One region of the Streptomyces sp. JNUCC 64 genome, then DNA from elsewhere that is predicted to be linked to it. Evidence: riboswitches for the same ligand, from Rfam matches in the RefSeq annotation. Region 1 holds a riboswitch; the other holds the start of a gene.
What was found. A riboswitch is a leader RNA that binds a small molecule or an ion and turns the genes downstream of it on or off. The one in region 1 is predicted to bind cobalamin.
Positions count from the first base shown of each region.

Region 1 (4,187 bases):
TGGCCTGGACGACGTCACCGAACTCGGCGTAGCACATATGGGTGTGGACCTGGGTGTCCGGACGGACCCCGGAGGTGGTGAGCCGGAACGCCTCGGTGGCCCAGGCCAGGTAGCCGGTGTGGTCGGCGGCCCGTAGCGGCAGCGTCTCGCGCAGCGCGGGCTCGTCCACCTGGATCACCGAGGTCCCGGCCGCCTCCAGGTCGCCGACCTCGTCGCGCAGCGCGAGGGCGACCTGGCGGGCGGTCTCGCCGAGCGGCTGGTCGTCGCGGACGAAGGACCAGGCGAGCATGGTGACCGGCCCGGTGAGCATGCCCTTGACCGGGCGGTCGCTCAGCGACTGGGCGTAGGACGTCCAGCGGACCGTCATCGGCTCGGGGCGGGAGACGTCCCCGGCCAGGACCGGCGGACGCACGTACCGGGTGCCGTACGACTGGACCCAGCCGTGCTGGGTGGCGAGGTAGCCCGTGAGCTGTTCGGCGAAGTACTGCACCATGTCGTTGCGTTCGGCCTCGCCGTGCACCAGGACGTCGATCCCGGCCTTCTCCTGGAAGGAGACGACCTCCTGGATCTCCGCCTTGATCCGCTCCTCGTACCCGGCCGCGTCGAGGTGTCCGGCGCGCAGATCGGCGCGGGCCACCCGCAGTTCGTCGGTCTGCGGGAACGAGCCGATGGTGGTCGTCGGCAGCAGCGGCAGCCCGAGGCGGGCGCGCTGGGCCGCGGCCCGTTCGGCATAGGGCAGGGAGCGGCGCGCGTCGGCGTCGGTCACGGCCCCGGAACGGGCCCGCACCGCCGGGTCCCGGGTGATCGGGGAGGCGGCGCGGGAGGCGAGGTCGGCGCGGTTGGCGGCGAGTTCCGCCGTGATGGCGTCGGCGCCCTGCGCGAGGCCCTTGGCGAGGGTGACGACCTCGGCGGTCTTCTGCTTCGCGAAGGCCAGCCAGCGCAGGATCTGCGGATCGACGTCCCGCTCGGCGGACGCGTCCAGCGGCACGTGCAGCAGGGAGCAGGAGGCGGCGACGTCGACGCGGTCGGCGAGTCCGAGGAGGGTGCCGAGCGTCGACAGGGACGCCCGCAGGTCGTTGATCCAGACGTTGCGGCCGTTGACGACCCCGGCGACCAGCCGCTTGCCGGGCAGTCCGCCGACCGCCGCCAGGGCCTCCAGCTGGGCCGAGGCGGCTTCGGTGAAGTCCAGTGCCAGCCCCTCGACGGGCGCCTTGGCCAGGACCGGAAGCGCTTCGCCCAGCCGGTCGAAGTAGGAGGCGACGAGCAGCTTGGGCCGGTCGGTGAGGGCCCCCAGCTCCCGGTAGGCCCGCTCGGCGGCGTTCAGTTCGGCTGGGGTGCGGTCCTGGACCAGGGCGGGCTCGTCGAGCTGCGTCCACTCGGCCCCGGCGGCGCGCAGGTCCGCGAGGACCTCGGCGTACACGGGGAGCAGCCGGTCGAGGAGGGTGAGCGGCTCGAAGTCGGCGGGGACGCCGGGCGCGGGCTTGGCGAGCAGCAGATAGGTGACCGGGCCGACCAGGACGGGACGGGCGGTCAGCCCCAGGCCGAGGGCCTCCGTCAACTCGGCGACCTGCTTGGCGGAGTCCGCGCTGAACTCGGTGTCCGGCCCGAGTTCGGGGACCAGGTAGTGGTAGTTGGTGTCGAACCACTTGGTCATCTCCAGCGGAGCGACCTCCTGGGTGCCCCGGGCCATGGCGAAGTAGCCGTCCAGGGCGTCCGCCGCCACGGCGGCGCGGTGCCGTTCGGGGATCGCGCCCACCATGACGGTGGTGTCCAGGACGTGGTCGTAGTACGAGAAGTCGCCGGTCGGCACTTCGTGGAGACCGGCTCCGGCGAGCTGCCGCCAGGTGTTCCGCCGGAGTTCCACGGCGGTGTCCCGGAGGGCGTCGGCGGTGACACGGCCCTTCCAGTACCCCTCGATCGCCTTCTTCAGTTCCCGGCGCGGGCCCTGGCGGGGGTAGCCGTACACGGTGGCCCGTGCTGCCGCGGCTGCGGACTTCGTGGTCACGGAGATCTCCTTCGCGAGATGAATCCCTGAGCCCGGTGACGGGACGAGAGCGCGAAGGGGATGACGAACCGGACGGCGACGATCCGCGCCACGGGGGCACGGCCGTTCCGTCTGGTGTGTACGCCGACCCGCCCACGAGGTCACCGGGATGTCCGCGCGCGGAACGGTCCGCGCGCGGGCGGTCGGCAGGTCTTCGGACTCACGGGCACGCCCACCGGACTCGTCCGGCGGACCCCTACTGGCCGTCGCTTCCCAGGTCCGTCCGGACCCAGTGCGTATGACGGCGGTCGTTCCCACTCACCGCTGCGGGGCAGTCCCGGATTCCCACCGGGTTCCCTCTTGCGACACCCCGTCTGGCGGACGGGGCGAACCGACTGCTGGAGATCACCTTACGGGCTGCGGCGCGACGCGGGGATCCCCGGCGGGCGGAGGGTGACGGGGAGCACATCGCGTGGCGCGGCCTGCGGTGTCCGCTCCGGCCACCGCGAGCCGCGCGGTGCCCCGTGACGTCTGTGTGCCCTGCGTGTTCCCTGTGCTCTGTGCGCCCTGTGTGCCATCCGCGTCGCGGGAAGCCCTCCCGTCGCGGAGGGTCCTCCCGGTGCGGGGCCGGTGAACCGTGCTCCCGCGCGGCGGCGCGTTCGGGCGTAGGGGGGACTACGAGTGCCGTCCCCCGGCCCCGGTCTCCCGGCTCCCGGCCGCCGTTGTCGCCGGGGCGAGGGTGACGGGCCGGGGCCCGGGCGCGCCGCAGCAGTCTCCGTCGCCGTCCGTGGCGGTGCCGGGGGCGTCGTAGAGGCCGGAGCCGCCGCAGACGCCGGTCTCGGGGAGGGTGAGTTCGACCCGGTCGGCCGAGGCGGGGTCGCCCGCGAGGGCGGCGGCGACGGAGCGGACCTGCTCGTAGCCGGTCAGGGCGAGGAAGGTGGGGGCGCGGCCGTAGGACTTCATGCCGACGAGGTGGAAGTCCTTCTCCGGGTGGGCCAGTTCGCGGTGGCCGTGGGGGTAGACGGTGCCGCAGGAGTGCTGGTTGGGGTCGATCAGCGGGGCCAGCGCGGTCGGCGCCTGGAGGCGTTCGTCCAGACCGAGGCGGATCTCGGAGAGGAAGGACAGGTCGGGGCGGAGTCCGGTGAGGACGATGACCTCGTCCACCGGGTCGAGACGGCGTCCGTCCTCCGCGACCAGGACGAGGCGTCCGTCGCCGTCGCGCTCGATCGCCTCGGTGCGGAAGCCGGTGACCGCGTCCGCGTGGCCGTCCGCGACGGCGGCCTGCGCCGCGAGCCCGAGGGCGCCGCGCGCCGGGAGCTGGTCGGCGGTGCCGCCGCCGAAGGTGGCGCCGGAGAGGCCCCGGCGCAGGATCCACACCGCCTTCGTCCCTCTGCCGTCCGTGGCGCGGGCGAGGTCCGCGAGGGAGGCCAGCACGGTGAACGCGGAGGCGCCGGTGCCGATGACGGCGGTGCGTCCGCCCGCGTACCGGGCGCGGACGGCCGGGTCGGTCAGGTCGGGGACGCGGTAGGAGACGCGGTCGGCGGCGGCGCTCTCGCCGAGCGCGGGCAGTCCGTCGCCGCCCGCGGGGGCGGGGGTGGACCAGGTGCCGGAGGCGTCGAGCACCGCCCGCGCGGTGAGGCGCTCCTCCCGGCCGTCCGGGTGCTCGACGTGGACGGTGAAGGGCCGGGCCTCGCGGTCGGCGTCCACGATCCGGTCCCGTCCGGCCCGGGAGACCCCGGTGACCCAGGTCCCGTAGCGGACCCGGTCCCCGAGGGCGTCGGCCAGCGGCTGGAGGTAGTCCTCGACCCACTCCCCGCCGGTCGGGTACCCGACCGGGTCGGGAGCGGTCCAGCCGGTGGAGGCGAGGAGCTCGGCGGCGGCGTCGTCGATCACCTCGCTCCAGCGGGAGAACAGCCGTACGTGCGACCACTGGCGCACCGCGTCGGCGGCGGCCGGTCCCGCTTCCAGGACGAGCGTGTCGACACCGCGGGCGGTGAGGTGGGCGGCGGCTGCCAGCCCGATGGGACCGGCGCCGATCACGACGACGGGCGGTACGGTGATGGAGGACGCGGACACGGCGGTTACCCCTTGCTGGTTCGACGTTTGTCGATGGCTTGCCCTCCCAGCATGGCAACTGCTTCGATGGGCGTCAACATAGACAGATATCGAAACGAGGTCGTCGTGGAGCGCGCTGACGTGGTGG
Region 1 is NZ_CM137015.1:430,617-434,803, reverse strand. Features, by position in the region: gene metE (5-methyltetrahydropteroyltriglutamate--homocysteine S-methyltransferase) at 1-2,005, opposite strand, end outside; cobalamin riboswitch at 2,173-2,395, opposite strand; gene ACVWNX_RS01635 (NAD(P)-binding domain-containing protein) at 2,660-4,060, opposite strand; gene ACVWNX_RS01630 (flavin-containing monooxygenase) at 4,166-4,187, shown strand, end outside.

Region 2 (4,187 bases), 330 kb from region 1:
GATCAGCCCGCGCAGCTCCGGCAGCCGCTCCAGCGCGGCGGTGACGGCGGCGGTGTCGAAGGTGTCGACCTCCACCACGTCCAGCGCGCCCGGCTCCAGCCGTTCCAGTTCGTAGGCGTAGTACCCCGGGTCGCGGGTGAGCAGCACCAGGCGCTCCCCGAGCCGTCCGGCGGCGCGCGCCAGGTGCCCGAGGCCGAAGGTGAGCGATTCCAGGCAGGCCACGGTCACGCGGCGTGCTCCTTCCGGTCGGCCGGGCCCGGCGCGCGGTTCCACGCCATCGTGGACCACGGCATGGTCATCTGCTGGGGGGAGCCCACCTCGACCGGTTTCAGCCCGGCCGGGTCCAGGGCCTCGGCGTGCCGGGCGTACACCCGGGAGACGTAGCGGTGCCCGGTGTCCGCGCCGATCACCAGGTGGACGCGGTCGGGGTCCCGGCGCGCCTCGTGGAGGGCGGTGAGGTAGGCGGCGCCGGTGGACAGCCCGGCGAAGACCGCGTGGTCGCGCAGCAGGGCGACCGTCCCGGCCATGGCGTGGGTGAAGTCCATCCAGTGCACCGCGTCGTAGAGGTGGTGGCGGACGTTGTCGAAGACGATGGAGGAGCCGATCCCGGCGATGATGGCCTCCGGGTCGTGGTGGTCCTCGCTGCCGAAGGTGACGCTGCCGAAGGGCTGGACGCCGACCAGCCGGACGGACGGGTCGGTCAGCCGCAGCCGCTCCACCAGTCCGCCGGTCGAGGCGCCGGAACCGACCCCGCCGACGAGGGTCAGCTCCCGCCCCGGCAGCTCACGGGTCACCAGGTCGGCGACCTCCTGGTAGCCGAGGTAGTGGACGTCGTCGTGGTACTGGCGCATCCAGTGGACGTCCGGCCGGTCGGCGAGGATCTCCCGGACCCGTCGCACCCGCAGCTCCTGGTCCAGTTTGAGGTTCTCCGAGGGTCTGACGCGTTCCACGGTCGCCCCGAGGACCTCCAGCTGGGCGTGGGTGGTCTCGTCCACGGTGGTGGAGGCGACGATGTGGCAGCGCATGCCGTACCGGTGGCAGGCGAGCGCCAGGGCGTAGGCGTAGATGCCGCTGGAACTGTCGACGAGGGTCTGTCCCGGGCGGACCGTGCCCCGGTCGAGCAACCGGCGGACGGCGGCCAGAGCCGAGTAGACCTTCATCGACTCGAAGCGGAGCAGGACCGTGCCGGGGGCCAGCCGGACCAGGTCGGGGGTCTTGAGGGCGTCGGCGATGTGGGGGTGGATCACCCGTATCCTCCTTGGGCGAAGGCGCACTGGTGGCCGAGCGAGTGGAAGAACGCGGACAGCTCGTCCCTGGTCGAGAACCCGATCCGGTGGGAGAACAGGTATCCGACCAGCGAGCCGGTGTGGGCGACGAAGACGCCGTCGGCCCCGAACTCCTCGCGGTGGGCGAGGACGGTGTCGAAGGTCCGTTTCGGCAGGACCTCCTGGGCGAGCGCGGCACTGGTGGTCGACGCCCGGGCCACCGCGGCCGGGTCGCCGACGGCGAAGCCCTTGAGCAGGTCGCTCAGGCACCGCTCGTACTCCTGTCCGCGTCGCCGGTACTGCCGCAGCAGCAGGGGAGTGACGGCGGACGTGTCCACACCGCCCTGCTCGACGACGTAGGCGGTATGGAACCCGAGGGAGGTGCCGAGTCGACGCACCACCCGATGACGGGCACTGAGGTACAGCGCGAACTCGTCCAGGAACACGCTGTCGGCCCGCTCTATCCGGGCCAGCAGACCGGTGACGAGCCGGGGTTGCCAGGGCAGCGCGAAGATCCGGAACAGACAGCGCAGCGTGGCCACCACATCGGCGGTGGAACTGGCCATCCCCACCCCGACCGGCAGTTCCGAGTGGGTGCTCCAGCGGCCCGGCGGCAGGGCCACCCCGAAGTGCTCGGTGAACAGCCGCACCGCCGCCCGGGACTTGGGCCCGAGGGGCGAGGGGCCCGTCTCCCGCGCGCCGGGGGTGAAGTAGACCCAGGAGTGCCGGTCCACGGGGAACGACACCAGGGCGATGTCCGGCTCCGGCGAGGGGGCCAGGGGACCCTGGTACAGCTCGCCGAGCGTCCCGTGACAGACCCCGGCGAAGGTCCGGGGGGTCCGCCCGCCGCCCGGGGCGGTCACCCGCGCGGTCCGCGCGGCGGGGCCACCGCGGACGGCCGTACGGACGGACTGCTGTCGCCACCGGTCACGAACGCGTTCCTCCTCGTCGCCCGGGCCCGGACGACGGGGACAGGGGGAGCGGACCCGCCGCGCGCACATGACGGCCCGCCCGCACCGCTGACCCAGCCCTCGGGGCCGCCGTGGACAGCGCGTGCCGTCGGGGCACGCGCGCAGTGGCAGGTCTTCGGACTCGTGGGCACGTGCCCCGCGGGGGCGCCTTCCTACCGGCCGTCGCTTCCCGGCCCCGGAAGGAGCCAGTGCCGTGACGGCTTTCGTTCCCACTCACCGCTGCGGGACAGTCCCGGATTCGCACCGGGTTCCCTCTTGCGACGCGTCCCCGCGAACGGTGACGCGAACCGACTGCGCTTTCCAGCGTAGGGCGTCTACTCCCGGCCGCGACAGGGTGCCTCCGACGGCCATGGCCTGTTGTGATCCGTTCCGCCCAGGGGCTCGGAAGCGCCCGGAACGCCCGCCGGGGCGCCCCGGCACGGGACCGCGCCCCGGCCGGACTCCGCGCTCCGGAGGCGAAGTTGTCGCGAAACGCCCCCACGGACCGGCCCGGACACCCGCGCCCCACGGACGACCGGCCCGGGCCCCCGCCTCCCGGGCCGGTCGGGACGGTCACGCTCCCCGCGTCCGTCCCGGGGCCCCGCGCCGGTGGTACGCGAGCGCCACCACGGCCAGCAGCGGCCCCCAGGCCAGCAGCGGCAGATAGCAGAGGGAGAGCAGCGCCTGCTCGACCGCGCTGTGCCCGGGAGGGAAGTCGCTCACGGCGAGCGAGACCGCGAAGCCCACGGTGAGGACGGTCAGGGCCAGGGCACCGGTCAGGGCCGTGGCGGTCACCGCCCGTCGACGGGGCCGCCACCCCCCGATCACCGGGACCCAGCCCGGCACCACCTCGCCCCAGGGCCTCACCAGCCCCAGGGTCAGCAGCGCGAGCCCCTCGGACAACACGGCCAGGACGACCATGTAGAGGTCGGTGTGCCAGTGCTGCGCCCGGGCCTCGGCGGTGCCGAAGCCGGGCAGGGCGAGCAGCACCCCGACGCGCCACAGCCCGGAGGGCAGCACGACCAGGGGGACGGCGTGGGCGGCGAGGACGACGCGGCGGGGGACGGCGGCCGGCATCGGGCCGGCGGTGTCGTGTGTGTTCACCCCGCCAGGCTCGCCCGTACGCCACCCCGGCCGCGTCCCCCCGGAGTCGGCACCGGACCGCCGGGAGGCGGAGGGCCCCTCAGCCCCGGGAAGGACCCGGACCGGGCGGCTCCCCGGGGGACGCCGCCCGGAGGGGACGGCGCACCGAGGGGGACGCGTCCCCGGACACCGTCAGCCGGACGACAGCGGTGCCCTCGCGGCCGGCCGCGCGGAGGGCAGGTACGGGGAGTCCACCCGTATCGCCCAGCCCCGGTGCCGTCGGGCGTGGCAGGCCAGGGCCAGCACATCGAGGTCGAGGGCGGCGTCGGGGTCCCGCGGCCGGTCCGCCACCCGGTAGTGGTCGCGGTGCCGTTCCAGGGCGTCGGCCAGGGCGAGGTTGAAGCTCTCCTCGTCCCCCTCCGCCAACTGTGACAGCAGCACGATCGGAGGCATCGCGAACCCCCAGTCCCGGGACCGCTCCTGGACGGCCAGCGCCTCGTCCACGGCGGGGACGGGGTCGTCCGCGCGCAGATAGGCGAGCAGGGCCCGGCGGTAGGCCGCGAACGCCGACGGATCGCCCTCCAGGGCGCGTTCGCCGTCGACGACCAGCGGGGCCAGCTCCTCGCGGTTCCCGTCGATCAGCGCGTGCGCCATCGCGCGCTGCCAGGCACCGGCGTCCAGCGGGCGGCCGTCGGCCCTCCACCGGCTGTGCCGCGGCAGACGCTCCCCGTCCGTCCCCGGGCCCGTCCCGTCGCCGGGCCGGTCCACCACCAGGTGCCGGACGGCGAGTTCCGCGACCGCGTCGGGACGCCGGTCCCGTCCGTAGGCCCCGACCCGGGGCCCCGCTCCCTCGAAACCGGTGACCAGGGCGCGGGGCAGGTAGTCGGTC
Region 2 is NZ_CM137015.1:758,858-763,044, reverse strand. Features, by position in the region: gene ACVWNX_RS02895 (ATP-grasp domain-containing protein) at 1-228, opposite strand, end outside; gene ACVWNX_RS02890 (cysteine synthase family protein) at 225-1,247, opposite strand; gene ACVWNX_RS02885 (GHMP family kinase ATP-binding protein) at 1,244-2,128, opposite strand; cobalamin riboswitch at 2,326-2,544, opposite strand; gene ACVWNX_RS02880 (hypothetical protein) at 2,789-3,319, opposite strand; gene ACVWNX_RS02875 (immunity 49 family protein) at 3,491-4,187, opposite strand, start outside.
Region 2: linked by a shared signal. The riboswitch ahead of ACVWNX_RS02885 (GHMP family kinase ATP-binding protein) and the one ahead of metE (5-methyltetrahydropteroyltriglutamate--homocysteine S-methyltransferase) in region 1 are both predicted to bind cobalamin.